Regions from separate parts of the Proteus sp. fly-1089 genome, predicted to be linked through region 3. Evidence: riboswitches for the same ligand, from Rfam matches in the RefSeq annotation. Region 3 holds a riboswitch; each other region holds the start of a gene.
The links. A riboswitch is a leader RNA that binds a small molecule or an ion and turns the genes downstream of it on or off. The one in region 3 is predicted to bind thiamine pyrophosphate.
Positions count from the first base shown of each region.

Region 1: another riboswitch for thiamine pyrophosphate. It lies ahead of thiC (phosphomethylpyrimidine synthase ThiC); the one in region 3 lies ahead of thiB (thiamine ABC transporter substrate binding subunit).
Region 2: another riboswitch for thiamine pyrophosphate. It lies ahead of thiD (bifunctional hydroxymethylpyrimidine kinase/phosphomethylpyrimidine kinase); the one in region 3 lies ahead of thiB (thiamine ABC transporter substrate binding subunit).

Region 1 is NZ_JBEETS010000011.1:17,872-28,269, reverse strand. It holds gene purH (bifunctional phosphoribosylaminoimidazolecarboxamide formyltransferase/IMP cyclohydrolase) at 1-530, shown strand, start outside; gene purD (phosphoribosylamine--glycine ligase) at 543-1,832, shown strand; gene ABN080_RS17790 (DUF1481 domain-containing protein) at 1,860-2,522, opposite strand; gene hbs (non-specific DNA-binding protein Hbs) at 2,567-2,839, opposite strand; gene ABN080_RS17780 (YjaG family protein) at 3,030-3,620, opposite strand; gene nfi (deoxyribonuclease V) at 3,695-4,363, opposite strand; gene hemE (uroporphyrinogen decarboxylase) at 4,356-5,429, opposite strand; gene nudC (NAD(+) diphosphatase) at 5,518-6,303, opposite strand; gene ABN080_RS17760 (HAD family hydrolase) at 6,451-7,131, shown strand; TPP riboswitch at 7,176-7,298, shown strand; gene thiC (phosphomethylpyrimidine synthase ThiC) at 7,429-9,381, shown strand; gene thiE (thiamine phosphate synthase) at 9,365-10,012, shown strand; gene ABN080_RS17745 (HesA/MoeB/ThiF family protein) at 10,006-10,398, shown strand, end outside.
Region 2 is NZ_JBEETS010000001.1:1,130,827-1,141,224, reverse strand. It holds gene ABN080_RS05300 (alanine/glycine:cation symporter family protein) at 1-270, shown strand, start outside; gene ABN080_RS05295 (N-acetylmuramoyl-L-alanine amidase) at 369-1,208, shown strand; gene brnQ (branched-chain amino acid transport system II carrier protein) at 1,345-2,691, opposite strand; gene yidA (sugar-phosphatase) at 2,994-3,800, opposite strand; gene ABN080_RS05280 (helix-turn-helix domain-containing protein) at 3,928-4,314, opposite strand; gene mgrB (PhoP/PhoQ regulatory lipoprotein MgrB) at 4,654-4,830, shown strand; gene ABN080_RS05270 (amino acid permease) at 4,979-6,361, shown strand; gene pagP (lipid IV(A) palmitoyltransferase PagP) at 6,478-7,113, opposite strand; gene ABN080_RS05260 (hypothetical protein) at 7,726-8,370, opposite strand; TPP riboswitch at 8,687-8,775, shown strand; gene thiD (bifunctional hydroxymethylpyrimidine kinase/phosphomethylpyrimidine kinase) at 8,827-9,624, shown strand; gene fbaB (class I fructose-bisphosphate aldolase) at 9,680-10,398, opposite strand, start outside.
Region 3 is NZ_JBEETS010000009.1:98,559-108,956, forward strand. It holds gene thiP (thiamine/thiamine pyrophosphate ABC transporter permease ThiP) at 1-1,209, opposite strand, end outside; gene thiB (thiamine ABC transporter substrate binding subunit) at 1,209-2,222, opposite strand; TPP riboswitch at 2,288-2,379, opposite strand; gene rppH (RNA pyrophosphohydrolase) at 2,492-3,022, shown strand; gene ptsP (phosphoenolpyruvate--protein phosphotransferase) at 3,031-5,277, shown strand; gene lgt (prolipoprotein diacylglyceryl transferase) at 5,357-6,247, shown strand; gene ABN080_RS16765 (thymidylate synthase) at 6,293-7,144, shown strand; gene ABN080_RS16770 (prepilin-type N-terminal cleavage/methylation domain-containing protein) at 7,373-7,882, shown strand; gene ABN080_RS16775 (prepilin peptidase-dependent protein) at 7,876-8,520, shown strand; gene ABN080_RS16780 (DUF2509 family protein) at 8,517-8,978, shown strand; gene ABN080_RS16785 (hypothetical protein) at 8,966-9,310, shown strand; gene recC (exodeoxyribonuclease V subunit gamma) at 9,323-10,398, shown strand, end outside.

The DNA of each region.
Region 1 (10,398 bases), on a different contig from region 3:
CTATTTTAGCAACTAAACCTAATGTTCGGGTATTAGCCTGTGGTCAATGGCAAGAAGCAAAACCTGCTTTTGACTTCAAACGAGTCAACGGTGGGCTTTTAGTACAAGATCGTGATTTAGGCATGGTTAAAGAAGAAAACTTAAGAGTAGTTACTCAACGCCAGCCAAGTGAACGCGAAATGAAAGATGCACTGTTTTGCTGGAAAGTAGCAAAATTCGTAAAATCAAATGCCATTGTTTACGCTAAAAATGATATGACAGTCGGTATTGGCGCAGGACAAATGAGCCGGGTGTATTCTGCAAAAATTGCTGGCATAAAAGCTGCTGATGAAGGTTTAGAAGTTGCTGGTTGCGCGATGGCATCAGATGCATTCTTCCCATTTAGAGATGGCATTGATGCGGCAGCACTTGCCGGCGTAACTTGCGTTATTCAACCTGGTGGTTCAATTCGTGATGATGAAGTGATTGCTGCTGCCAATGAACACAACATCGCAATGATTTTCACCAATATGCGTCACTTCCGTCATTAATAGGGTATTGATATGAAGATTTTGATTATTGGTAATGGTGGTCGTGAACATGCTTTAGCTTGGAAAGTGGTTCAATCGCCACTTTCCACACAGGTCTTTGTTGCACCGGGTAATGCAGGAACGGCACTAGAGCAAGGTGTACAAAATGTAGCAATCAGCGCTACTGATATTCCAGCATTAGTCACTTTTGCGCTTGAGAATAAAATTGATTTAACGATTGTTGGTCCTGAAGCACCACTTGTTATTGGTGTTGTTGATGCTTTTAAAGATGCAGGATTAACCATTTTTGGCCCTACACAAGGTGCTGCACAACTCGAAGGATCTAAAGCCTTTACTAAAGACTTCTTAGCTCGCCATAAAATTCCAACCGCGAATTATCAAAACTTTACTGAAATAGCCCCTGCGCTGGAATATTTACATAAGATGGGTGCGCCTATTGTTATTAAAGCTGATGGCTTAGCAGCAGGCAAAGGTGTGATCGTCGCCATAACGCTAGCAGAAGCAGAAGCGGCAATTAGGGATATGCTAGCAGGTAATGTCTTTGGTGATGCAGGACATCGTATTGTTATTGAAGAGTTTCTTGATGGTGAAGAAGCAAGTTTTATTGTCATGGTGGATGGTGAAAATGTTATCCCTATGGCAACAAGCCAAGATCATAAACGTGTTGGCGATGGCGATACGGGGCCTAACACTGGTGGTATGGGCGCGTATTCACCAGCACCTGTCGTCACCAATGAGATCCACCAGCAAGTGATGGAAAAAATTATTTATCCAACGGTAAAAGGTATGGCTGCTGAAGGGCATCGTTATCAGGGTTTTCTTTATGCTGGATTGATGATTGATAAACAAGGTATTGCAAAAGTTATCGAATTTAACTGTCGCTTTGGTGATCCTGAAACACAACCAATTATGATGCGTATGCAGTCAGATTTAGTTGAACTCTGTTTAGCAGGTGCTAATGGTAATTTAAAAGGGAAAGATTCTGTTTGGGATCCTCGCCCTGCTTTAGGTATCGTCATTGCCGCTGGTGGTTACCCTAATGATTATCATCAAGGTGATGTGATTGAAGGTTTGAGCACAACATCATCAGCAACTGCTAAAGTTTTTCAGGCTGGAACAACTCTGAATAATAAAGGTGAAGTAATTACAGCTGGCGGAAGAGTTTTATGTGCGACGGCATTAGGTGATGATATCGAGCAAGCGCAAAAAAATGCTTATGCTTTAGCAGAAGGTATTCATTGGAATGGAAGTTTTTATCGCCATGATATCGGCTATCGTGCGATTGCGCGTTTAAATAAGTAAGTGACTAAATGCAGCAGAAGGGAGTAGTCACAAGCTCTCTTTTGTTGGCTCCCATTTACAGAAATCATGGTCGGCTACCATAAGCAACTGTTTACCTTCTGGTGAATCAAGCCAAGCAACATAAGAAGGCTTACTTAAATTACGTGTTCTCGTTTTTAACCAGCGTTGCTCTGGATCTTCGAATGAAACACTCACTTTCTCACCAGCACATGTTGTCATTGTATTTTGATACCAAATACCTTGTACTAAGTTTACTTTTCCAATAGTAAGCGCTTCACTGATTTCACGCTCTTTACTTGCAGCAAACACCATTCTTAAACGCTCATCTTCTGTTAATGCTCGTTTTTGCTTCTGGCTTTCCTGTTGCATGAAAATGACTTCATCACGTTTATTTAAACGAAGGTGCCAAGATGAGGGATCATTTTGATTGACCACTTCAGAGCGGACTTGCCAAAGCTTATTTTGGCGATACTCATAGAATGTGATGATTGTTTCTGGCTTTTTATAAAAGCTATAAACGCTCATGATCACTTGAGGCTCTGATATTTTATTATTTAAACGCCAGAGTCGCACAACACCTTCGTCTGCAATATATCCTGTTGCAGAAAATTCTGGGAGTTGTACTGTCGAGGAGCAGGCGCTGAGCAAAAAAGCTGATCCTATTGCTAACAGCCCCTGTCGTTTCAACAAAAGGGGAGTAAATCCCCCTCTATTGTTCATTCCGTTCAAAGGAATTATTTTACTGCGTCTTTCAGTGCTTTACCGGCAGTAAATGCAGGAACATTAGCTGCTGCAATTTTAATTTCTTTACCAGTTTGAGGGTTACGACCAGTACGCTCAGCACGGTGATTTACCTTGAATGTACCGAAACCAACTAACTGTACAGAATCGCCTTCTTTCAGAGCTCCTGTTACTGAGTCGATAAACGCTTCAATAGCAGCTTTTGCCTGAGTTTTTGTCAGATCCGCTTTTTCAGCAACTGATTCGGTTAATTCAGCTTTGTTCATAAAATAGTCCTTAAAGTATGTTTTATCGTTTGAAAAACATCTGGTGAAAAAACTTAACTTATCTTTTTAAGAAGATGAATTAAGTAAAACACCTGAGCCACTTCTTTTCGTACCCAATGTAGAACATACACGGGGGTGATGTGAAGTCTTTAAACGTCGCTTTTCAAGCACTAAATCACGTTTTTCTGATTTAGTGCGTTAATTCTATACCGATATTGCTCATTCCTGCTTCACGAAGGTCTGCACGTAGACCTTTAATCAGCTCGATATCTCTTTCTTCACACTCTACAAGTAGGCGGTAAATTTCCCATTGGATATCGAATTCTTCAATAACAACAGGCAGTGATCTTAGCTCTTCTTCGCTCATTTCTCTTTCTGCTTGTGTCATTTCAAGTGAAGCAACCGTCCCTACTGATAATTTGCTGACTTCAATAGCATGACTTAGCGATTCACCACTTAAACGGGAGTGAACAACTTCACTCAAGGCGACACAGGCATCAATCGCTGGATAGACACCGTAAATATCAAATTGAGATGCGTCAGGAATAGCTTCTTCTAATTTCTCTAATTGAGAATCAAAATTCACTTTTGCATCTTTCACCGTTAAAGTTTCCCAAACCAGATCGAGAATACGGCGATAAAGCGTTGGATCAGCAAATCCTGTTTCGCGACAAAATACCTGATAATTTGGGTACATTCGCTCACACAGGCACGCCATAAACGTCAGGTGTTGCCAAGCTTCTAGCTTTTCTAAACGTAAATGGATTGGGTTCTTCAACATTCGTGATTACTCATTTTCTTAACTTAGGCGCAGTTTACCTGAAAATTAAAAATATCCACATATTTCCCGGTCATTTAGAGCTTATTCTTATTCAACTGCTCAAATAATCGCCTATTTGAAGCAATACCATCAGCCCAACGCGTTGGTTCTGGCAATCGATACCCTTTCATACACAACTCAACCCACTGCAAAGCGCCTTCCATACTCACTTTATGACCCGGAGAAATATACAGGGGTTTGCATTTTTTCTTACTGCGATAAATCCATCCTATTTGCTCATTCTTATCCATTAATGGCTCATGGCTTCCCATCTCTTCATTAACCGCTCGATCAGTACCACATAAACGACTTTTTGCTACGCCAATAGTAGGCGTGTCCACTAATAAACCAAAATGACTGGCAACACCGAGCCTTCTAGGATGAGCAATACCTTGCCCATCGACAAAAATAAGAGAAGGTTTCTGTTTGATTAATTGCCAAGCAGACAGTAATGCTGGGCACTCTCTAAATGAAAGTAAACCTGGGATGTAAGGAAGATTTGTAGGTATTCGCGCGATTTGGTATTCAAGAATTTCAAAAGAAGGGTAATGCATTATCACGATGGCGGCGCGAGTAACTGCGCCACCATCTTCAAAACCAACATCAGCGCCAGCAATATAAGTAGGCATTGTAAATTGGTCTGTCAAAATAATTTGTTGAGCTTTTTCTGTCTGCTCCTGACGCAATTGTGAGGTATTAATCATTATCCTGATGATAAGGCTTCGATAAACGGTGAACCGCATCAATAAATGCACCAGCATGCTCTGGTGGAACATCTTGATGAATACCGTGCCCAAGATTAAAAACATGACCGTTACCTTTACCAAACCCAGCAAGAATAGTTTCGACCTCTTGCTCTATTCTGGCTGGCGGCGCATACAGCATAGAAGGATCCATATTACCTTGTAAGGCGACTTTATCCCCTACTCGACGACGTGCATCTTCGATATCTATCGTCCAATCTAATCCTAATGCATCACAACCTGTTGCTGCCATTGCTTCTAACCAACGACCGCCACCTTTGGTAAATAAGGTTACAGGAACTTTTCTTCCATCGTATTCGCGAATAAGACCATCAACAATCTTATGCATGTAGTGTAATGAAAAAAGTTGGTAATCACGCCCTGTTAGTACACCACCCCATGTATCAAAGATCATGATAGATTGTGCACCCGCTTTAATTTGAGCATTCAGATAAAGGATAACGCTATCTGCGAGTTTATCCAGTAATAGATGTAGTGCTTGAGGCTCTGCATACATCATTTTTTTTATTTTTGTGAAGGCCTTACTACTTCCACCTTCTACCATATAGGTTGCTAACGTCCAAGGACTTCCCGAAAAACCGATTAATGGCACACTGCCTTGCAATGCACGACGAATCGCACGTACTGCATTCATTACATAGCCAAGTTCGTCTTCAGGATCAGGAATTGGTAGCTTTTGAATATCGGTAAGGCTAGTTATTGGGGACTTAAAACGAGGTCCTTCACCAGTTTCAAAGTAAAGGCCTAGTCCCATTGCATCAGGAATAGTTAAAATATCAGAAAATAAAATAGCGGCATCTAAAGGGAAGCGTCTTAAAGGCTGTAATGTCACTTCGCATGCCAATTCTGTATTTTTGCACAATGAGATGAAATCCCCCGCCTGTGCCCGTGTTTCCTTATATTCAGGAAGATATCTGCCTGCCTGACGCATCATCCAAACTGGGGTGACATCAACAGGTTGGCGCAACAGCGCACGTAAATAGCGGTCGTTTTTCAACTCACTCATGACTAACTCCATTAACAGTAATAGGGCCGCAAAATAGCATGCATTGTAACATGCTGGAAAAATAACTGTTGGCTGACAACGCCTTTATTTAGTTCTTTTCTTTATCTTGTCTAATATTCGCTATCGTATCTTCTATCAAGCGTCGCGCAATAGTATCTGGAGGTGGGATCTGTGGTAGCTGATCGTAACGATACCAAGCCGCACTGGTTAATTCTGAAGGATCATGGCGCAACTCTCCTCCATCATAATCAGCCAAAAAACCCATCATTAAAGAATGAGGGAATGGCCAAGGTTGAGATGATACGTAACGAATATTACGAATACGAATATTGCTTTCTTCAAACACTTCGCGAGCGACGGCTTCTTCTAAGGTTTCACCAACCTCCACAAAACCAGCGAGCACAGTATAAAGAGGGGAATGTTTATGCCTAACATGATGTGCGAGTAAAATCTTATCTTCATGCCGAATACCTACAATAATACAAGGGGCAATTTGTGGGTAATAGCGTTCATGGCAGTTATCGCATAAACAAGCCCATTCGCTCTCACTATGGCGCATTTTAGAACCACAATAACCACAAAAACGATGAGAACGATAAAACTCTGCTAACTGAACACCGCGACCCACGAGTTTAAATAAATTCTCATCTTGTGAGGCGATAAGCCTCGGCGAACACATGTCGTTATCCATTTTTCCATGAATAAGCCAAACAGTTTCACCCTGCCACTCACCAACAATTTTGGCCTGTTGACCAACTAAATCCCAATCCTTTGCAAAACCAAAAGGGAGTTCACCTTTAGGTAACCACACTCGCCCACCAAGGCTGACTGTCCACCAGCCTTTCTCTGATCCCGCTAACGTATATAAATGCATAATGATAAATCTATCCAAAATAATGATATAGAATTAAGGATACTCTCTTTAGTAAGACCCACTCAATGTATTATGATTATTCTCTCTAATTTATTAACATTCAAAAAGGATTTTCATAAGTTTTACTTATAATAAAGGAATGCTAAAATGACAGATAAAACCAAAAATAAAATTGCGATTTTTGATTTAGATGAAACGCTTTTAGCAGATGATTCTAGTCGTTTATGGACACGTTATTTATGGGATAAAAAAATAGTCACCGATCCTCATTTCCTAAAACTAGATGAACAGATGATTGCTGATTATTACGCTGAAAATCTGGATATAAATCAATATCTTTATCAACATTTATCTTACTTTAAACATCATAATATAAACAAAATAAATCATTGGGTTAATGACTTTACTAAAACAAAAATTCAGCCATTACTTTACCCTGAAGGAATGTCAATAATTACACAATATCGACAGCAAAATATTCCTGTTATAATTATTTCAGCAACAATGTCTTTTCTCGTTCATGCTATCGCAAAACAACTCAATGCAGATATTTCAATGGGCATTGATATGCAAATTAAAGATAATTATTACACTGGATATATTGAAGGTATACCTACATTTCGAGAAGGAAAGGTTGATCATCTAAATCGGTGGAAAGAAGCTAATAATATTAATAATACTTATATTTATTTCTACACTGACTCTATTAATGACCTCCCATTGTGTTATCAAGCTGATAACGTCACAGTTATCAATCCAGATCAACAATTAGCTCAAATTTCACAAATGAAAAACTGGAAACAGCAACATTGGGATTTAAATAAATAACCCATGTCGGACTTGTAGTTTTCAAAATCTTTCATATACTGGACTTCTTCTTGTCGGAGTGCCTAGTGTTTATAAGGCTATTATAAACACAGGCTGAGACCGTTAATTCGGGATCCGCGGAACCTGATCGGGTTAATACCCGCGAAGGGAACAAGAGTGATTCGACCTTTTGATAGCTTCATCCCGTATGTTTTTTATACGCCTATCTGTCGATACTCCCTGCGACCTCCAGACAAGCATTTTTCTCAATATTCACCCAACAGGCTACAGCCTGCATGATATTTATTAGGAAATGCTATGTCCAAAAATCAAACTTTATCTATTAAAGATATTACGCCAACCGCCAATAAACAGCGTCCAAGAAAAGCACAGCGAGATGCTGCTCAGGAGTTTATTAGTACTATTCAAGGAGTTAGCTTTCCCAATTCAAAACGTATTTACCTTGAAGGCTCTCGTACCAATATTCAAGTACCAATGCGTGAGATCCAGCTTGATAAAACATTAATAGGTGGATCAAAAGAAAACCCTATTTTTGAAGATAATGAACCTGTTCCGGTATATGACACTTCTGGCCCTTATGGCGATCCAGCTTCTCAACTCGACGTTAATCTTGGATTAAAAAAAATTCGCCAATCATGGATTGATGAGCGTAATGATACTGAAGCACTTTCACTCTTAAGCTCTGATTTCACACAACAACGCCTTTCTGATGCCGGATTAGAGCATCTACGTTTTCCGTTAAAACCCAACCCTAAAAAAGCCCTAAAGAGTAAAAGTGTGACGCAATTGCATTATGCTCGAAAAGGTATTATCACACCTGAAATGGAGTTTATTGCTATTCGTGAAAATATGGGCCGTGAACGTATTCGAAGCAAAGTATTACGCCAACAACATGCAGGCTTTAGCTTTGGTGCTCATCTCCCTGACAATATTACTCCTGAATTTGTACGCCAAGAAGTTGCAGCTGGTCGAGCCATTATTCCCGCCAATATTAACCACCCAGAATCAGAGCCGATGATTATTGGTCGTAATTTCTTAGTGAAAGTGAATGCCAATATCGGAAATTCTTCTGTAACGTCTTCAATTGAAGAAGAAGTTGAAAAGCTAATTTGGTCTACACGTTGGGGGGCAGATACCGTAATGGATCTCTCAACAGGCCGTTACATTCATGAAACGCGTGAGTGGATCATTCGCAATAGCCCTGTTCCTATCGGCACAGTTCCAATCTATCAAGCACTTGAGAAAGTTAACGGTATTGCAGAAGATCTCACTTGGGAAATGTTCCGCGATACTTTACTTGAGCAAGCAGAGCAAGGTGTTGATTACTTTACTATTCATGCAGGTGTATTGTTACGTTATGTTCCGATGACCGCAAAACGCCTAACGGGTATTGTCTCTCGTGGTGGTTCGATAATGGCGAAATGGTGTTTATCACATCACAAAGAAAATTTCCTCTACGAACATTTCCGTGAAATCTGCGAAATTTGTACCGCTTATGATGTTTCCCTTTCATTGGGCGATGGGCTAAGACCTGGCTCTATCCAAGATGCAAACGATGAAGCACAATTTGCTGAGTTACATACTTTAGGTGAACTAACAAAAATCGCATGGGAATATGACGTGCAAGTCATGATTGAAGGCCCCGGTCACGTTCCAATGCAGATGATACGTCGCAATATGACAGAAGAGCTAGAGCATTGTCATGAAGCTCCCTTTTATACATTAGGCCCTCTCACAACAGATATTGCACCGGGTTACGATCATTTTACTTCAGGTATTGGTGCAGCAATGATTGGCTGGTTTGGTTGTGCTATGCTCTGTTATGTCACCCCGAAAGAACACCTAGGCTTACCAAATAAAGACGATGTAAAACAAGGCTTAATTACTTATAAAATTGCGGCTCATGCTGCCGATTTAGCCAAAGGGCATCCTGGTGCTCAAATCCGTGATAATGCTATGTCAAAAGCGCGTTTTGAATTTAGATGGGAAGATCAATTCAATTTAGCGCTTGATCCTGAAACAGCACGCCAATATCACGATGAAACCCTTCCTCAAGCATCAGGAAAAGTGGCTCACTTTTGCTCAATGTGTGGTCCTAAATTCTGTTCAATGAAGATAACGCAAGAAGTACGTGATTATGCGGCAGGTATGGAACAAATGTCTCAGGCCTTTAAAGAGCATGGGAATGAGCTATACCACAGCGCCGAAATCGCTCGTATTGAGGTGACTGAAAATGAACAAATCCTCTAATACACCTTTTGCATCCACAGAAAAAAAACTTGGGCTTTACCCCGTTGTTGATTCTATTGAATGGATAGAACGCCTATTAAAAACAGGTGTTACCACTCTTCAATTGCGTATAAAAGATAAACAGCCAAAAGACGTTGAAAAAGAGATCATCGAAGCAATAAAACTAGGTAAACAATATCACGCAAGACTGTTTATCAATGATTATTGGCAACTCGCCATTAATCATCAGGCTTATGGTGTTCATCTTGGTCAAGAAGATCTCGATGTTGCTGATCTTGATGCCATTAAACAAGCCGGATTACGACTGGGTATTTCTACTCACGACGAGGCGGAACTACAAAGAGCGAAGATGTTACACCCATCTTACATCGCATTAGGGCATATATTTCCAACCACAACGAAAGATATGCCATCTAAACCTCAAGGTTTGAAGGCGCTCAAACATCAAGTAGAACAGACACCTGATTTTCCCACTGTTGCTATTGGTGGGATCTCGCTAGAGAGAGTCTCTGATGTGGTTGCAACAGGCGTGGGGAGTGTTGCTTTAGTCAGTGCAATAACAAAAGCATCTGATTGGCAAAAAGTAACTCGTAAATTATTAGAATTAGTTGAAGGAAAATCGTCATGCTAAATGATAATGATTTTATGCGTTATAGCCGACAAGTGATGTTAGAAGATATTGGTATCGAGGGCCAAAACAAACTTCAACAAGCAAAGGTACTGATTGTCGGGCTTGGTGGGTTAGGTTCTCCAGCATCAATGTATCTCGCGGGGGCAGGTATTGGTGAGCTTATTTTAGTTGATGATGATGAATTACATATTTCTAATCTACAGCGCCAAATTCTTTATCGCACTCAAGATATCCCTGATGCGAAATCAGAGGTTGCAAAGCAGGCTTTGCTCGCCTTAAATCCGGATATAAAAGTGACTTCTTATAAACAACGTATTAATGATGATTCATTACTTAAATTAGTTAAAGAAGTTGATTTAGTTTTAGATTGCACAGATAACATGCCT
Region 2 (10,398 bases), on a different contig from region 3:
GCTTTGGCAGATATGCCTCTTGTTTGGAAAATGGCTGATCTCTCGATGGGATTAATGGCAATGACAAATTTAATTGCCATCATATTGCTTTCAGGTGTTGCATTAAAATTAGTCAAAGATTACAACGAACAACGACAAGCCGGTTTATTGCCAACTTTTGATATACGCCAATATCCAGAGTTACAAGCGGATATTGAAGATGGCATATGGGAAAATAATATCATTCCTGATGAGCCTTTAGTTCGGTGTGAAAAAGTCAGCAATAACTGAAAAATATAAAAAAAGAGTCAAAACGGAAAACCCATATTTTTTAATATGGGTTTTTTGATTACAATTTAACTTTGGGAATAATCAATCAAGGATCAGAAATGAGGTCTAGTTGGTATTATATAGGATTACTTATTGTAGTAGGTCTCTTAAGTAGTTGTGCTCAACAACCTGAATTTATTGATAGAGGCAATTATATTGCTAAAGTTATCCCTAATAAGCAGGATGCTAAGGACTGTGTTAAATATCTAGTCATGCATTATACCGCGCTAGATGATGAGCGTTCATTGAAGGTTCTCACTGCTGGGCGAGTCAGTAGCCATTATCTTATTCCCACACATCCTTCAACTATTGATGGAAAACCTGTGGTTATTTCATTAGTAGATGAAAAACAAATTGCTTGGCATGCAGGTGTTAGTCAATGGGGAGAAGCGACAAGCTTAAATCATTGTTCTATTGGTATTGAGATAGTTAACCTGGGCTACCGTGATAATGGAAAATTTAGGTATTGGTATTCTTATACAGCAGATCAAATTGTGACTATTTCAAGTGTGATGAAAGATATTATTGAACGCTATGATATTGAGCCTCAAAATGTTTTGGGTCACAGTGATATTGCACCTTTAAGAAAAGTTGATCCGGGTCCTTTATTTCCTTGGGAAAGATTAGCAAACCAAGGAATAGGTGCTTGGCCTAATAAACAGTTAGTACAAACTTATTTAGCAGGTAGAGATCCTTCTGAGCCCGTTGATGTTGCAAACTTCCAAAAGCTATTACAGCAATATGGTTATCAAACACCCACAAATGGCGTATTAGATAACAATGCACAAAAAGTCGTGAAGGCTTTCCAAATGCATTTTAGATCAGCAAAGGCCAATGGGATCCCTGATGCTCAATCAGAAGCTATTTTAATGGCTTTGATTGAGAAATACCGAACTTAAAATTTCCGTTGATGAGATGAATAGATAGCAAAAACATAGGTAATCAAAAAGAAAAAAGCGTCTCCAATATAAAAGTTGGAAGACGCTTTTTTTGTGAACTCACAATCAGTGTTACAAATTACGAGCTATAGACTAATTATTTCGCTGTATTTTCTACTGAAAGATTTTTTTCTTTAAGATTTAAGCTAACGAACAGTGAAATCACGAATGCGATCGCACCGGGTAATACCCAACCTAAACCATAATCAGAAAGTGGGATATAGCTAAATAATTGCAGTAAATCAGCATTTAACCATTTCAATTGTTTCAACGTATCGAAAAGACTCATTAGTACGATGATGGCAATAGTAAAGCGATAGGTAAAGCGTGGTGATTTTAATTTATTACGAATAAATTGTAGTAATACTAATGTGACTGATGTTGGATAAATCATCAATAACGCAGGAATGGTTACGCGTAATAAAGTATCAAGGCCAAACGTTGATACGATTGTGGTCATTAATGTAAAGACAACAACCCAGAAGCGATAGCCTAAGCGGTGATGGAATGTCGCAAAATAGTCAGCTGCAGCACTTGTTACACCCACGAGTGTGGTCATACTTGCTAATAAAACAATCCCTCCCATTAGCCAAGTACCGACAGAGCCAAATAAGGCATCAACATAACGAGAGAATATTTGACCACCATTTGTGGCATTGAGTGCAGGATCTGCAAAAACAGAAACAGAGTGGCTAGTAGCTCCTAAATAGAAAAGGCATAGATAAAGCGCAGCTAACAGTAAAACTGAAATGAGTCCTGCTTTTACGGTAATAAAACCAATTTGGCGTGGTTCAGTAATTCCTTTGGTATACAAAGCACGCGCAACGATACCACCGAATGCCATAGCAGAAAGGACATCCATGGTTTGGTAACCATCTATAAAGCCAGAGAAGAAACCATTAACAGCATAAAGACCTGTTGGTTCTCCAATAGGAGAAATAGGTTTAGCCACAACGGCAATGCCGACAACAACCAGCAAGACTAACAGTGCTGGAGTCATAAATTTACCAATAGCGCTGATCATCGTGCCTTGTTTTAGCATGAAAAACATGCTTGTAATATTGAAAACAAGCGCGAAAGTCAGGTGTGTTGCGGTATTTTTCTCAATAAGACCTAACGGCAGGAAGCCCATTTCATAGGCGGTGTTAGTCACACGAGGCATCGCGAAAGTAGAGCCTACGATAAGATATAGTGCAACCCAGAAAATGACAGCAACCCATGAAGGTAAATCAACAGAAAGACGCTCACCACGTCCTCGAATTGCGACAATGACTAAGGTAAGAAAAGGAAGTAAGACACCCGTAACAAGAAAACCTAAGGATGTGCTAAACCAAAGGCTTCCTGATTGAAAACCCGCCATTGGGGGGAAAATAATATTACCAGCGCCGAGGAAGAGTGCGAAAACCATCATTCCAAGAACGAGCATGTCTTTTGTAGAAAGCATAACTAAAACTACCTGTCTGTGAAGAAAATATATTAATGATTTATATTTGTTATTCTACTCTGAGCCTATTTAATAGCTGAATATGTTGTAAAAATGCAGTTTGAATAACGAAAAGTGAATTGATAGTAACAAATTCTGAAGGATATGTAAGAAGAAAGGCAGATTTAACGCTCATTTAACAGTAATTATAGAATAATAAAAGGCTATGTTTTTGGTCAAAAAGCAGTGTGATCCTCTGCTAAGGATCACAAATGCTATATAATTTTGTAGACATTCACGATAAAACACAAAAAAGATCGTGTTTAAATAAATTTATTGATAGCGACTGCAACACCGTGCTCTTCATTAGAAAGTGTGACGAATTTGGCGACTTTTTTCACTTCATCAGGGGCATTTCCCATGGCAACACCTAAAGCTGCATATTTCAGCATTGCTAAATCATTACCTTGATCACCGATACACATAATTTTTTCTGGAGTAATTTTTAAATGTTCAGCGACTTTTTGAACCGCACTACCTTTATTGACATTGGTATTTAGTACTTCAATAAAATAAGGGGCGCTACGTAATATGCTGTATTGTTCGTAAATATTGGCAGGTAAATATTGGATGGCGTTATCTAAAACGGCCGGAGCATCAACAATCATAAATTTACTAAAATACATATCAGATTGCATTTCATTAAGTGGACGGTAGTAAAGAGGTGTCCAAGATAAGAAGGCTTCTTGGCAAGTGAAATGGCTAATATGACGATTAGTTGTATAAATTTTATTATCACTAATGACGTGAAAATGAACGCCTATCTCACGAGAGAGATTTTCAAAATAGAGGTAGTCTTCAAAATTGAGTAAATCTTGAATAATGACTTCACCATTATCTGCTTGATGAATTTGGCTTCCATTATTACTAATACAGTAACAATCAGAAGTATCAAGACCGAGTATCTTTAAATAAGGGGAGATGCCATTAAAAGAGCGCCCCGAAGCTAGCACAATCTTAACACCAGCTTCTTTTGCTCGTTGAACCGCATTTTGTACTTCGGGCGTGATTTCGTGTTGTTTGTTGAGTAAGGTTCCATCTAAATCAATAGCGATAAGCTTAATACTCATTAGCATCCCCATATTAAATAAAAGCAATCATGATAAAGGAAGGGCGAAGCGGTCTATCATCACATAGTTAGAGTATTATTTATGTGACATTAAAGGCTATCTGTATAATGTCACATAAATAGAAGGGTTAATCACAACAAGGTGATTGTAAATGTAAGGGTTGTTTGGTTTCTAATACGATCTCTTGATTTTGCCGAAAGTCGAAAGGCGTAATGCCATACTCTTTACGGAACATGTAAGTAAAGTGAGACTGCGAACCAAAGCCAAAATCGAGGGCGATATCAAAGATAGAACGTTCACTTGTACGTAATAAATGGATAGCGCCAGCCAATCTACGTTGACGAATATACTTTCCTAAAGAGGTGCCTGTGACTTCTTTAAAGATTTTCTGCATGTGCCAAAGAGAATACCCAGAATAAGCCGCCAACTCTTCAAGATGGATAACACGGCCTAAATGCTCCTCAATCCATTTACTTAGCGCGCAAACCAATGCGAGATGATTATCTTGTGGCATTACAGTTCCATTCTATCAATGAAGTTAAGGTAAAAATCAAAATTAACTCCCTAATCTTATACAAAAAGTGGCAGACAGAGAAATCCATATTAATGGATAGCTATTTCTTATCGTTGGCAAAATGTGTAATAAAAATAAAAAGTGTTCATTTCGCCGACAATTTATAGAAAAATAGTGCAAATTATCTCAATTTTGTCGAGGAAGCGTTTATCTTTCATAATGAAAGTTATGCTAAATTCACTCATAGAGATAATTGATTGCGAATTTTATAACAACAACTCTCTGTGTTGTTATCGTATTTAAGCGAATGCTTATAATGTTATTAATCATACTAACAAAATGTATTTAAAGGATTTTAAATTGAACGCAAAGAAAATAATTATTAGTTTAATTATTGCATTAGCCATTAGCTTTGGTCTCTATCTTATGGCTTTAGACAACTTTTGCGATCGCGGAGAAGACTTTCAGCAAGGCCTTTGTCGGTTTACCACATTATTCCCCTCCAAACATAGCTAAAAAGTCGCTTTTCTTATTATTTTTCGCCTAGCATAAAATGTATTTGTTATTCAAGTCAGATTAGTGTTTTAATGGGGGCTTGAAATAAACAAAATCGTAAATATTAGTTTACACGTTAAGTTGATAAAATAATAAAAGAAGAGGATGTATGGCGAGAGAGTCGCAACAGACAGAACTTAAGCGCGGTCTGAAAAATCGACATATCCAGCTTATTGCGCTGGGTGGTGCTGTCGGCGCTGGTCTGTTTCTTGGTATAGCGCAAACCATTAATATGACGGGCCCATCAGTAATACTAGGATATGCTATTGGTGGTTTTATTGCGTTTATGATCATGCGCCAATTGGGCGAAATGGTTGCCGAAGAACCAGTTGCGGGTTCGTTTAGTCACTTTGCCAATAAATATTGGAGCCCTTTTGCCGGCTTCTTATCTGGTTGGAATTACTGGGTGATGTTTATCCTTGTTGGTATGGCAGAATTAACTGCAGCAGGAAAATACATTAACTATTGGTTGCCTGATATCCCTGTTTGGGTTTCCGTTGCTATCTTCTTTGTGGCAATCAACTTAATCAATTTGATTAACGTTAAAATGTATGGTGAAACCGAGTTTTGGTTTGCCATTATTAAAGTATTAGCAATTGTTGGTATGATTTTATTCGGGAGCTACTTGCTGGCAAGCGGCAATGGTGGGCCTCAAGCTTCTGTAAGTAATTTATGGGAATTAGGTTTCTTTCCTCATGGTTTTACGGGCTTTATGTCGGCATTAGCAATTGTCATGTTCTCTTTTGGTGGACTTGAGCTAGTGGGGATCACGGCAGCTGAAGCTGAAAATCCAAAAGTAAGCATCCCGAAAGCGACTAACCAAGTTGTTTATCGTATTTTAATTTTCTATATCGGTTCATTGTTGGTGCTACTGTCACTTTATCCTTGGACTCAAGTAGTGAAAGGTGAAAGCCCATTTGTACTGATTTTCCATAATTTGGATAATTTCTTAATCGCAAATATTTTAAATGCTGTGGTATTAACAGCTGCATTATCTGTTTATAACAGCGGTGTTTATTCTAATAGTCGTATGCTTTATGGTTTGGCAAAACAAGGTAATGCGCCACATGCACTTTCTCGTATTAATAAACGTGGTGTACCGGTAGTGTCGTTACTATTGTCAGCAATTGCGACTTCATTAGGTATTTTAGTTAACTACTTATTACCTGATCAGGCGTTAGAGCTATTAATGGCATTGGTTGTTACTACGTTAGTGCTTAACTGGATTATGATCTGTTTAGCGAATTTAAAATTCAGAGCTGCAAAAACAAAAGAGGGTGTAGAGCCTTTCTTTAAAGCACTTTGGTATCCATATGGTAACTATATCTGCCTGGCTTTCTTATGCATGATTTTAGTGATTATCTTATTTATGCCACAAGTGAATATTTCGGTGATTTTAATGCCATTCTGGATTGCGTTCTTGTGGGTTGGATTTAAGATTTCTCGTATGAAGAAAACGCCAGATAATGCTCAAGCAAGTCAAGATATTTAAGTTACTACAGATTGGTTGAGTTACTTTATTGAACAAAAAACGCATCTCAATGATGCGTTTTTTTATGCTCTATATTTTTATTGTTCACACTTATTCTGATAGGCAAAAATAAGCAGTTACTGCCAACGTAACCAAGCAAATAACACGTTACCATTGTTATAAGTACCAGGTACATACGTTGCTTGTAGTGAAAGGTGCCCATAACCAACAGACACTAACGGTAAAGGCAGTGGCATAGGAATATAGTTATATTCATGGCGAGCAGTAATACTTAGTGTAAATCCTGCGCCCATTCGGAAACCGTCTTTATCACCGGGATACCACATTTTCTCAAAACCATAGCCCATAATAGGTTGTACACGGTTATTTGAGTCCATAAATGCCATTGCATAAAGAGAATGCCAATCACCATCACTGTCATAACGATATTTCCCCATACCAAAACCCCAAGGGGTTTCGTTATAGCGATCCGTTTTTTCTTTATCGTAAGTAAAACGGTTATGCCAAGTCCAAACAGGTAAATAGTAGTTATATTGGTCGTTATCCCAAGTTTGATTGATATTACGTTTGAATTTCCCCCAATAACTCTCTTCGCTATTAGATTGAGATACATTATTGGTAGTTTGATGATTTTCTGTAGTAATAATCTGATGTGGGATTGAATTATTTTCAGAAGCGGAAGCAGTTGTTGTTAACGCAAGCGAAAACAACGTAGTTGCTAATACGCTAGGGTGAAAATAGGTTGAAAACATAATATAACTCCGAGTACGGCATTGCTATGATTCTGGTGATGACAAATAAACGTTACTAATAGTGTTATTTAATCGACAAGTATTTAAGATAAGAGGTATCTGAAACTTTACTTCTTAACTAAAATCTTAAGGGATAAGAATCGGTTATAAAGAAAATAAACAAGTTTGTTGTATTTATGAATGTGTTTGTTTGAGGCATTCAATATTGTTATCTTTTAATGGTAACGTATTGTTTTTAATTTAAAATTAAGTTTTTATTAGATTGCTAATAAATAGCTGATAAATAAGGTTAAAGAGAAATAATTTTAGGTTGGTTATTTTCAACAGCAAAATCCCATAAAATAGCTATTTTTATGACTTAATGAAAATATTGAGATAAATTTAATATCAATAACATTAGGTTATAAAAAGAGATTAATTTCCAGCGGATAATAGAGTAACGAATAAGAAGAGTTAAATAAAAAAAGAAAAAAACAGAGGTTGGTTTATAAAACGTTTAGTTTTAAGCGTTAACAACAGGAGTGTAGTTTGTTTTTTATACAGATAATCCTATGTTGAGAGAGTGCAAATTAAAGAATTGTTGCTTACACACTCTCAACGTGAAGAAAGCATTTATTGAGATAATTTTTCTTGGCTAATAACAAGGAGCCGGTGAGTATGAGTATCACGATCCTTACCCCAGCAGAAAGCGTCCCAGTTTTCATAAAGATCATCAGTATCTTTCACTACTGTTAGAAGGCGGTTTTCTTCTGTTCCATCTGAAATATAAACATTAAGGTGAGCAGTAAAAGCCCAATCAATCATTGTTTCCCAAAAACGCTTACCTGCACCGGTTTGCTCTTCATCAGAAACAACAATGTTGTATGTTTTAAGTAAATAACTAAAGAAGTGTCTAGGGAGATATCTTGTCGCAATATCATGTTCTTCAGAAACAGTTCGCCATACTTTAACTTGGGTACATGTTGTTTTGCTAAATATAATGTCTTTGCGAAAAATAAGTTCTACAAGATAAACTGTTTCAGGTGCATTGGTAGTTGAAATTAAACGATATTGATTGCGTTTTAAAGATTTAACAAAACGATACCCATTAGGGATGCTATATTCTGGTAATACAAAGTCTTCCACACCTTTTTCAAGGAATTCTTTTGTATGATCAATATTTCTAGAGTGAATTTTCAACTTTACATTAAAATCTGCATCAGGAATAAGATAAGGCATTGATTGTCCATTATTCTGTTGCGATGGTTCATTTTTCATTTAGCCCCTCCGCATTGTGTGATTGTCCAAAAATGCATTATAAATACCTCATCTAGCAGATAATATATCGATTGTCGTTAAAATGAACAAAATAATTTATTTTATTCTTATTATTTAAATATATCTGAAATATATTCCTTAAATTGATGTGTAATGCAATAGAAGCCATCGGCTTAGTATTTATTATATACAACCTTAGCTGATTTATCTTACTGAATCACAAATCTCAACAATAGAGAATCTATAGCTCGAGATGAGCTATCAAACTAGCATCTTTATCTTGAGCATGCGATACTCCTTATCGCCTGAATTTACAGGCTTTGGCTCGGGGCGCCTTATGGCTGAGATGAACCCGTATAACCTGATCTGGATAATGCCAGCGTAGGGAAGTCAAGGTAACTCTGCTGATTAACAGAGCCCGACTTTTCTGTAACTGGTGAAAGGAGGAGTTAATCAGTGAGATTCAATGCATTGTCTATCGCAGGCACCGATCCTAGTGGTGGTGCAGGTATTCAGGCCGATCTGAAAACATTTTCCGCACTGGGTGTATATGGCACAACCGTAATGACGGCACTGGTTGCCCAAAATACCTGTGGTGTCCGTAGTGTCTATGATTTATCCCCTGATTTTGTTGCAGCTCAATTAGATGCTGTCTTGTCTGATGTTCGAATTGATAGTGCCAAAATTGGCATGCTCTCTAATGCCTCAATTATTGATGTGGTTTGCGACAAGCTTCAACAATATGCCATTCCTTTTGTTGTACTTGATACGGTTATGATTGCAAAAAGTGGCGATCCTCTATTACAGCCTGATGCGGTTAATAAAATGATCCGTCAGCTTTTACCGTTGGTAGATTTGATCACTCCTAATTTACCCGAAGCAGCTGCACTGCTAGGTTGTGAAGTCGCTCAAGATGAAATAACGATGAAGCAACAAGGTTATGCATTGCTAAAGCAAGGATGCAAAGCCGTGTTAATGAAAGGAGGGCATTTAACAGAAGATGAAAGCCCTGATTGGTTATTTACTCAAGATGGCGAGTGGCGATTTACCTCAAAACGCGTTAATACGAAAAATACCCACGGTACAGGATGCACGCTTTCAGCCGCTTTAGCCGCTATTCGTCCTCAAGTCTCTAATTGGCAAACTTGTGTTGAGCAAGCAAAAGCCTATTTACAACAAGCGCTAGAACATGCGGATAGTTTAGAGGTTGGGCAAGGTTTTGGCCCAGTGCACCATTTTCATCGCTGGTGGTGATACTAAAAGCCCCTCAATAAAAGGGGCTTTATCGTCAAATCTATCAGTTAAGCAATTAAGCAATAGTGACAGATTTATCCAAATAAACATCTTGTACTGCATTAATCAGGGCAACGCCATCTTTCATTGATTTTTTGAACGCTTTACGACCTAAGATCAATCCCATACCACCAGCACGTTTATTAATAACAGCGGTGCGGACCGCATCTTCAAGGTCATTATTACCAGAAGCCCCACCAGAGTTAATTAATCCTGCGCGCCCCATATAGCAGTTTGCTAATTGGTAGCGAACTAAATCAATTGGGTTTTCAGTCGTGAGTTTCGTGTAAACGCGCTCATCAGTATGACCAAAACCAATCGCTTTAAAGCCACCGTTATTTTCAGCCATTTTTTGTTTAACGATATCAGCACCAATAGTCGCCGCTAAATGGTTTGCCTGCCCCGTTAAATCTGCACTTGCATGGTAATCTACACCATCTTTTTTGAACGCTGGGTTGCGTAAATAAGCCCATAATACAGTGACCATACCCAATTCATGAGCACGTTCAAAGGCCATTGAAATTTCTTCAATTTGGCGACGGCTTTCTTGTGAACCAAAGTAAATGGTCGCACCCACTGCAACAGCACCCATTTCAAACGCTTGTTCTACACTGGCATACAGAGTTTGGTCATATTGCGCTGGGTAGCTTAAGGTTTCATTGTGGTTTAATTTCACAAGAAAAGGAATTTTGTGTGCATAGCGACGAGAAACAGAAGCAAGAACACCATAAGTAG
Region 3 (10,398 bases):
GGTTAAAATCACTAATATATATGGTGATTCAGGGAGTCCAGTTGTATTGTTTAATAACAAGAAAAAGCCTGTTGCCAATACAATGCCCGGCATTGCCAGAATAATCAATCCACTCATTTCCATAGCCTGCCCCGCTTTTTTAAAGTGACGTAGGCGAAGTTCTCGGCTACTCCATAGCAACATCATTGTTAATACAACGCAAACAATACCCGCACCAACCGCTATAATGAGAGATGTTGTAAAAGCCTGCCAAAGTATGGGTTGTTGTATCACTCGTATTAATTCGCTGTTAAGACCATCTGTTATCACCGCTAAAATAGGGGGCACTAAAAAAAGGATCGCGAGCGTAATAATTAGAGTATCAGTTATTTTGCTAAAGAGGGGATCATTGGGATCACGCCAATGCTGTTTTTGACTATCTCCGACAAAGAGTGTTCCTTTAAGTTTTTGACTAATTAGCACCAAACCTAAACAGCAAAAAAGCTGAATAAGGGCTAAAAGAGCCGCTCTATGCAAATCGTAGTCATAACTTAATGCTTGATAAATTGCTAGCTCAACGGTTGTTGCCGCTGGGCCTCCACCTAACGCTAGTACAGTGGCGAAGCTTGCAAAGCAGAGCATAAAAATCAGTGACGCTGTGGGAAGTATTTGTCGCCATAAATAGGGAAATTCTAGAAAGCGAAAACGTTGCCAGCCATTCATGCCTAATTGTGAGGCTAATTGGCGTTGTTCTGGCGAGATACTTTCGAGAGCTTGTAATAGCATTCGGGTTGCTAATGGCATATTGAAAAAAACATGTGCCAATAAAATGCCTTGTAAACCATAAGGGGTAAATTGGTAATTAATCCCCAGCCATTCACAAATTTGAGCAATCCAACCGACTCTTCCATAAACAGTTAAAATACCAAAAAGTGCCACTAAAACGGGTAACACAAGGCTCATGGCACATAAACGTAAGAAAAGTGTTCTACCTTTAAATTGGCGTCGATAAAGTGCTTTAGCGAGCCAAATGGCAGGTAATATTGAAAATAAGGCAGATAAAAAGGCTTGCCAGAAAGCAAAGCGCACGACATGCCATAAATAGTCATCAGCAAAAATAGAGGATAATTCACCACTTGGCGCATTAAACCATAATGCACCAAATGACAATAAAGCCACAATAAGCAGTAAACCCGAGGCACATAGCCCCGGGATAAGCCATCTTCCCATTAGCGACTAACCGCAGATTGCCAATTACGCGTCCATGTTTGACGCTCTTTAGCGACAACATCTGCATCAAATTGCAATGATTTTTCTGGTTTAGGCATCACAGAATAGACATCGGGTAACGGCATATCTATTACGGGGTACATCCAATTGGTGGTGGGAATAGTTTCTTGGAAAGCTGGGGTTAGCATAAATTGCATAAATTGCTGAGCTAATTCAGGTTGTTTACTCGATTTGAGTTTTGCAGCAACCTCGACTTGTAAATAGTGTCCGTCAGAGAAAATAGCTGCCGCATAGTTATCTTTTTTATCCGCTAAAATGTGATAACCCGGAGATGAAGTATAACTTAGCACAAAATCACCTTCACCCTTTAAGAATAAGCCATAAGACTCACTCCAACCTTTTGTTACAGTAAGGGTTTTCTCAGATAACTTCTTCCATTGAGAGGCGGTATTTTCAGGATAAAGTGATTGCATCCATAGCATTAAGCCTAAGCCTGGTGTGCTGGTACGAGGGTCTTGATACAGTATTTTCCACTTTTCTTGGCTATTTAGTAGCTCATCCATACTTTTGGGCGGGTTAGCAATACGGTTTTTATCATAAATAAACGCAAAGTAGCCGTAATCATAAGGCACAAAGGTATCGTCAGTCCATTTTTCAGGTAAGGCGAGTTTTGATGTATCGATATTACTTGGCGCAAAAAGCCCGGTTTCTTTAGCCGCGTGTATCAGATTGTTATCTAAACCTAAAATAATGTCAGCTTTACTTTTGCTACCTTCCATACGTAATCGATTAAGCAAAGAAACACCATCAGAAAGGGCAACAAGCTTTAATTCACAATCACACTGTTGCTCAAATGCTTTTTTAATGGCAGGTCCTGGGCCCCAATCTGCGGTAAATGAGTCATAGGTATAAACAGTTAGTGTCGGTTTTTGTGCTTGGGCTTGTGTTGAAAAAGCACTTATTACACCCAGTGCACCCAGTAGGAAAGTAAAACGAAGCGATTTAGTTAACACGTTTAGTTCCTCAGTAAAAAGTCAGGTAGGATCTGAGGAGTGAGGACCGCAAATCATGAAATATTGCATTATCCTGACTCAAATCCCTACGCCAGTATTAGCTGGATCAGGTTCCACGGGTTTTTCTCAGCCTAACAAGGCACCCCGTTGAGACTTTCCCATTGTAGATAAATACACACGTTGTGCAAAGTCTGTTGATAGAGGTTTACCGTTTGTGGGTAGTATGAAACAATGAGTTATCTTTCAAATTTGGTTATTGAGGTAGTCTAGTGATCGATGATGATGGCTACCGCCCGAATGTAGGGATTGTAATTTGTAATCGGCAAGGGCAAGTGCTTTGGGCTCGTCGCTATGGGCAACATTCATGGCAGTTTCCTCAAGGGGGAATTAATCCTGGAGAATCGCCAGAGCAGGCAATGTACCGAGAGTTGTTCGAAGAAGTTGGGTTAAGTCGCAAGGATGTTAAAATTCTTGCCTCCACACGTAACTGGTTACGTTACAAGTTACCGAAACGTTTGGTGCGTTGGGATACAAAACCTGTTTGTATTGGACAAAAACAGCGTTGGTTCCTTTTGCAGTTAACAAGTAATGATAAGGACATTAACGTTCAACAAAGCAAAACGCCAGAATTTGATGGCTGGCGTTGGGTGAGTTACTGGTATCCTGTTCGACAAGTCGTCTCTTTTAAGCGTGATGTTTATCGTCGTGTAATGAAAGAGTTCGCACCAGTAGTCATGCCATTGCAAGAACAAGTGTCTTTACCTCGTCCATCGTATGGATATCGGCGTAAAAGGTATTAGATAACACTATGCTGACACGTTTGCGAGAAATTGTAGAAAAAGTGGCTATGGCAGCAGGACTTCCAGAAGCGCTTGAACTCTTAGTCAAGGAAACGTGTCAGGCAATGCACACGGATGTGTGTTCTATTTATCTTGCTGATAAGCAACGTAGTTGTTTTTATCTAATGGCCACAAAAGGGCTTAAAAAACCCAGAGGACGAGCTGTTAGCCTCTCTTTTGATGAAGGCGTTGTTGGTGAAGTTGGACGCCTTTCTGAGCTTATCAATCTTGCGGATATTCGTGAGCACCCTAGTTTTAAATACCTTCCTCAAGTAAAAGAAGACGATCTGCGCGCTTTCCTTGGTGTGCCTATTGTTTATCGTCGTCAACTTCTTGGTGTTTTAGTTGTTCAACAAAAAGAGCGTCGCTTATTTAACGAGAGCGAGGAGTCTTTTATGGTGACGCTAGCAACACAATTAGGTGCAACGTTATCGCAAGTACAAACGAAAGGACTTTTTGGACAATATCGTCAAAGTCGCATTAAAGCATTATCCATTTCTACGGGCGTGGTTATGGCGTATGGCTGGCAAGAAGTCTCGCAACCTATCCTTGAGAATGTATTTAAAGCCAGTGCTCTGGATATAAAAGCAGAACTCAATCGACTTACCATGGCTTTAGAAGATGCTACAGCAGAATGTCGCCGTTTTAGTAAGCGTTTTATGGCGAATGCACAAAAAGAGAGTGCTGCCATTTTTGATCTCTACTCGCATTTACTTAATGATCCCCAACTTAAACACAAAATGACAGCGATTATCACTCAAGGATATGTCGCAGAATGGGCTGTAAAAGTGGTTGTTGAGAAAGTTTCGGCACAATTTTCTAGCTTGAAAGATGGCTACATGCGAGAAAGAGCCTCTGATCTAAAAGCATTAGGACGGCGTTTATTATTTCATTTAGATGATGAGGTAAGTTCAACCAATATTTGGCCTGAGCGCTTTATTTTGGTGGCAGATGAATTAAGCGCAAGTTTATTGGCTGAATTACCTGAACAACAACTTGCAGGTGTGATTGTGCGAGATGGTGCAACACACTCACATTCTGCGATCCTTGTTAGAGCAATGGGAATTCCTGCGATTATGGGTGCGGATATTCAACCTGAGCTTTTACATAATCGCATGCTTATTCTTGATGGTTATCGTGGCGAGATATTTATTGAACCAGAGCCTTTTATAGCCCAAGAATATAAACAGATTATTGATGAAGAGAGCGTATTAAGTCAGATTGCAGAAGAACAACTAGAGCAGCAAGCTGTTCTCAAAAATGGTGAATCGGTTAGCGTTCAATTGAATGCAGGATTAAATATTAAATACGAGCAACGTATTAGCATGGGAATAGACGGTGTTGGTTTATATCGGACAGAAATTCCTTTTATGCTACAAAGCGGTTTCCCATCAGAAGATGAACAAAAAAACCGCTACCGTGAAATACTCTCTTTTTTCCCCGATAAACCCGTTGTGTTACGTGCATTAGATGTGGGTGCCGATAAACAACTTCCTTATATGCCCATTAATGAGGAAAATCCTTGCTTGGGTTGGCGAGGAGTAAGAATATTACTCGATCAACCTGAAATTTTCCTTATTCAGCTTCGTGCTATGCTAAAAGCAAACCTCGAATTTAAAAATTTGAAAATATTGTTGCCGATGGTGACAAGTATTGATGAAATTGACGAAGCGAGAACATTGCTATTACGTGCATGTGATGAAGTGAGTCGAGAGTTAAAATGTGAATGTGCTCCACCACCGTTAGGTATTATGCTTGAAGTTCCCTCGTTGGTATTTATGTTGTCACAATTAGCTAATCGGGTTGATTTTATTTCTGTTGGAACAAACGATTTAACTCAATACTTGCTTGCAGTCGATCGTAATAATACCCATGTCGCATCACTCTATGATAATTTGCATCCTGCATTATTGCGTTCACTGAATTTGATTGCGACACAATGTCAATATTACCAGTTACCAATCAGTGTTTGTGGCGAAATGGCAGGAACACCTATCGGGGCATTGCTGTTAATAGGGCTTGGTTTTAGGCAGTTAAGCATGAGTGGACGTAGTTTACCTAGGGTAAAATACTTATTACGCCATCTTGATCCTGTGGTGCTACAGCCTTTTATGCAACAAGTGTTGCAAGCTGAAACAGCAACAGAAATCAAAAAATTGTCTTCTGAGTTTATGGAAAAACAAGGATTAGGTGGATTAATTCGCGGAGGTATTTGACATGCCTTTGTATAAGCCTTTTCTGTGTTGGCTATAAAGAGCAAACACAGAAATTATTAATTAAGTGAAGTAGGGAATAATGAGTATAAACTACCTTAAATTTCCAGAGATTGATCCCGTTATGTTTTCTATCGGGCCTGTGTCATTACACTGGTACGGTATGATGTATTTAGTTGGATTTGTCTTTGCCTTATGGCTTGCAAATCGACGAGCCGCAAAACCGAATAGTGGTTGGAATAAAAATGAAGTTGAAACATTACTTTATGTCGGTTTTGTTGGTGTGTTTATCGGTGGTCGCTTAGGTTATGTTTTATTCTATAATCTGCCAGTCTTTTTAAATGACCCTCTTTACCTCTTTAAAGTTTGGGATGGCGGTATGTCGTTCCATGGTGGTTTAATTGGGGTGATTTGTGCCATGATCTGGTTTGCAAAACGCACTAAACGTAGATTTTTCCAAGTGGCTGATTTTGTAGCACCTTTAATCCCATTTGGCTTAGGTTTAGGTCGCATTGGTAACTTTATTAATGGTGAATTATGGGGGCGCGTCACATTAGATACGCCTTGGGCCTTCTTATTTCCAAACTCACGCTCTGAAGATCTTCAGCTTGTTGCTCAAGATCCATCAACGCTGCTACCTATTATTCAAGAGTATGGGGTTTTACCTCGTCACCCTTCACAACTCTATGAAATGTTGTTAGAAGGGATAGTATTATTTATTATTCTTAATATTTTTGTGCGTAAAAATCGTCCAGTAGGCAGTGTTTCGGGTCTATTCCTGATAGGTTATGGTGCATTCCGTATTATTGTTGAATTCTTCCGTCAACCTGATGCGCAATTAGGGCTATTTAGCGGTGTGAGTATGGGACAATTACTCTCAATTCCAATGATTTTGTTGGGTATTATTTTTATGGTATGGGCTTATCGCCAAGATAAAAAAACACCACAAAACCCAACACCAACTCACAAATAGTGTGAGATAAATTTTTATTATTAGCTAATTAACAAGAGAGACAACATGAAGCAGTATCTGGCATTGTGTCAACGCATTATCGATGAAGGGCAATGGATTGATAATAAACGGACAGGAACCCGTTGTTTAACGGTGATTAATGCTGATCTGGAATATGATGTTGCGAATAACCAATTTCCGTTAATAACGACACGAAAAAGTTTTTATAAAGCCGCAATAGCAGAACTATTAGGGTATTTGCGTGGCTATGATAATGCAGCACAATTTCGTGAAATTGGTTGTAATACATGGAATGCCAATGCGAATGAAAATGATGCATGGTTAAATAATCCTCATCGAAAAGGTGAAGACGATATGGGCCGTGTTTATGGTGTCCAAGGACGCCAATGGCAACGCCCTGATGGTTCTCATTTTGATCAACTGCGTAAAGTAGTCGATAACCTTACTAAAGGTATCGATGATCGTGGTGAAATCATCACGTTTTACAATCCAGGTGAAACTGAACTAGGTTGCTTACGCCCTTGTATGCATACGCATACCTTTTCACTTGTTGGTGATACCCTTTATTTAACCTCTTATCAGCGCAGTTGTGATGTGCCACTAGGTTTAAATTTCAACCAAATTCAGTGTTTTGTCTTATTAGCGCTGGTGGCTCAAATTACAGGACATAAACCGGGTAAAGCATTTCATAAGATAATCAATGCACATATCTATGAAAATCAATTGCCTCTAATGCGTGATGTGCAGTTAAAAAGAGAACCTTTACCGTTACCAACGTTGCATATCAATCCAAAAATCAAAACATTGGAAGATATCGAAACATGGGTAACAACAGATGATTTTACTGTTGAAGGCTATCAATGTCATGAAGCAATAAAATATCCATTTACGGTATAATTTCTCCTTTACTTTTAAAGCCCCTGTTTAGTCATAAGCAGGGGTTTTTTATTGATTTTTTTATTTAAAATTTAAAGCGTTGTCAGTATTTATTAATCATAAATACGTTTATTTTGTATTTGCTCTGAAAATATTGTTATTGCGTAACTGTTCGAGAAAAATGCTTATCTTTGTTTACCTTTAAGGCTGTAGTCTGCATGCTCACCACAGGCTAAAAAGGAGAAACAAATGAACAATAATAGAAAATTAAGCCTAAATAGGGAGTTTCAGAAAAAAAGTGAGCAAGGTGTCAGTTTACTCGAAATACTTATCGTGATGCTGATAGTCTCTATTTTAAGTTATCTATCAATTTCTTCTTATCAACATTTTGTTAAGCAACGCCATTTAATACAGAGTGTACGAGAAACCATTGTTTTTCTTTCTTATCAGCAACAGCAGGCGTTGTTGTTTAATGTCAAAATTAAAATATCACTTCATTTATCGCCCAGTAATAAAATAGTCGCTATTCCTTTTTCTCTACGATACTTACCTGAAAAACAAACGATTTATCAATTAGCCCAAGGTATTCAACTTAAGCAATCAACAGTCTCAAATTTTACGTTTGGTAGAATTCGCCAAACATTAAAACCCATGAGTTTTGTGCTTCAAAATGAAGAGGATGAAGTGAAAATTATTATTTCATCTTTAGGTAGGATAAGAGCGTGTAGTCAGAAAATAAAGGTGTTTTCATCATGTTAAAACGATCTGTATTTTCTTTTTCATCAGGAATGGTATTGATGGAATGTCTTTTTGCTATTGCGATAAGTGGGATTTTATTTCTTTGTATCAGCAGAGCTTATCCCCAAATAATGAATACGCTACTCCATTCTTATCAACAATATCAATTAGATATTTTTTTAAGAGAGCGATTATTGGTACTTGAAACGCAATTAAGGCGTACAGGGTATTGTTATGGCGATTGTGTTAATGCGTTGAAGGTAGGTGGCTTGCAAGTGTCACCTTTAAAAATAGGGCAGTATCCTAACCAAGGAAAAAATTCCTGCGTTATTTTTGCTTATGACATAAACAGTAATGGTCGATGGGAGCCTCCTTTGTCAAAAGAGAGTGATTATTTTGGATATCGCCTTAAAAAGGGACAATTAGAGCAATTAAGAGGTGTAAAAGATTGTGCCTCTTCAGGATGGCAACAATTTTTCGAAAATAACGAGATTGAGGTAACGGAGTTTATTTTACAGCCTTATGCTAAAACGTATTCTGTGAAAGAAAACCCGTATTTTTATCTTTCTATTTCTTTAAAATTTCATTTAAAACAAAAGCCTGAAATAAAATCACATTATCAAAATATCATCCGTTTAAGGAATGTGACTGCATTATGAATATTTATTTCACTCACAGGAGCAATGAACAAGGCTTAGCGGGTATATTTGTAGTGATAGGTTTTATTGGCATTAGCTTATCTATGCTCGGAGATTTTTCTTACTATTACAGACAATCTGAACAAGTAGTGATGCAAGAGTTACAAGCAAGACAGGCCTTTTTATTTGCTGAATCTGCTCTGCAATGGGGGATAACACAGGATTGGGAACTTTCATCAATACAATTAAATCAATGGCAATGCCGTTCTTTTTATGCTGATCCCAAAATAAAGAGCTGCTTATTTTTAATCTCAGCAGATAAGGCCTTACTTCAAGGACAAGCAGAAAGCTTATTAGGTTATAAAATATATCATTATCAATGGATTAGTTTTAAAAAAGGGAAAGATAAAGCTATTGTGCCTGATCCAAATGGATGGCTAGATTATTGCCCATTCGTGCATAAGGAGTGTGTATCATAAAAAAGGCTCAAAATAGATCAGAAAATGGTTCTATCTTACTTAATACAATGTTTGTATTACTATTTTTTAATATTAGTTTTGTCGCTATTATAGGGTATAGTCAATCATTAAAAGTCGATTTTCAGCGGTTAATTCAAATACAGCAAACAGGACAGGGGATCTTTGTTTTATTTGAAAAATTGCCTGATAAATCACCTTACTATTTTGCTTATAACCAGAAAATAATGATGCATTCTCTTTCACATTCTGAAGGTTGTCAGCAAATGGAAGGTTATGTTGCTAATAATATTTTACCCACGATAAATTTATACTATTGGTCATGCAATCCATAAGATGGGGATCTGATGTTTCATATATATCACTCAAATCAGTTGTCATTATTAAAGTCACTTATGGTGCACTTTATGCAGACCAGACCACTCTCTTCTCCCTTTGAACAAGAAGTAATTTTAGTACAAAGCCCCGGAATGTCTCAGTGGTTACAAATTCAACTTGCTGAAAGTTTAGGAATTGCCGCAAATATTCGCTATCCATTGCCTGCAACATTCATTTGGGAAATGTTTACGCGGGTGCTATCAGGTATACCTAAAGAAAGTGCTTTTTCTAAAGATGCTATGACATGGAAATTAATGGCATTATTACCTGAATATTTATCTCATGAAGAATTTAAACCACTACTTCATTATCTTGATGATGATGAAGATAAACGTAAATTACACCAATTAGCGGGGCGTGTTGCTGACTTATTTGACCAATATTTGGTGTATCGTTCAGATTGGTTAGCTTCGTGGGAAAAAGATGAATTGATAGAAGGGCTGAGTGAGAATCAGCGTTGGCAGAAAATATTGTGGGTAGCATTACAGCAATACACAAAAGATCTCAATCAGCCTCAATGGCATCGTTCTAATCTTTACCAGCAATTTATTTCGACATTAAATGGTGCAAAAGAAGGAGAACTTCAGCATTGTTTTCCATCTCGTATTTTTATTTGTGGAATTTCGGCATTACCGCAAGTTTATTTGCAGGCGTTACAGGCTATTGGGCGTCATACAGAGATTTATTTACTCTTTACCAATCCTTGCCGTTACTATTGGGGTGATATTCAAGATCCTAAATTTCTTGCTCGGCTTAATAGTAGAAAACCTCGCCATTATCAGCAATTGCATGAATCACCTTGGTTTAAAGATGAAAAAAATGCCTCATCGTTATTTAATGAAGAGGGGGAGCAAAATATTGGTAATCCGCTATTAGCTTCATGGGGAAAATTGGGTAAAGATAATCTCTATTTTCTTTCTGAACTTGAGTATACCGATGTATTGGATGCTTTTGTTGATATTCCAAGAGATAATTTACTTCATCAATTACAAGCAGACATTCTTGATTTAGAAGATTTTTCACAATTAGGCACAACACTTAAAAC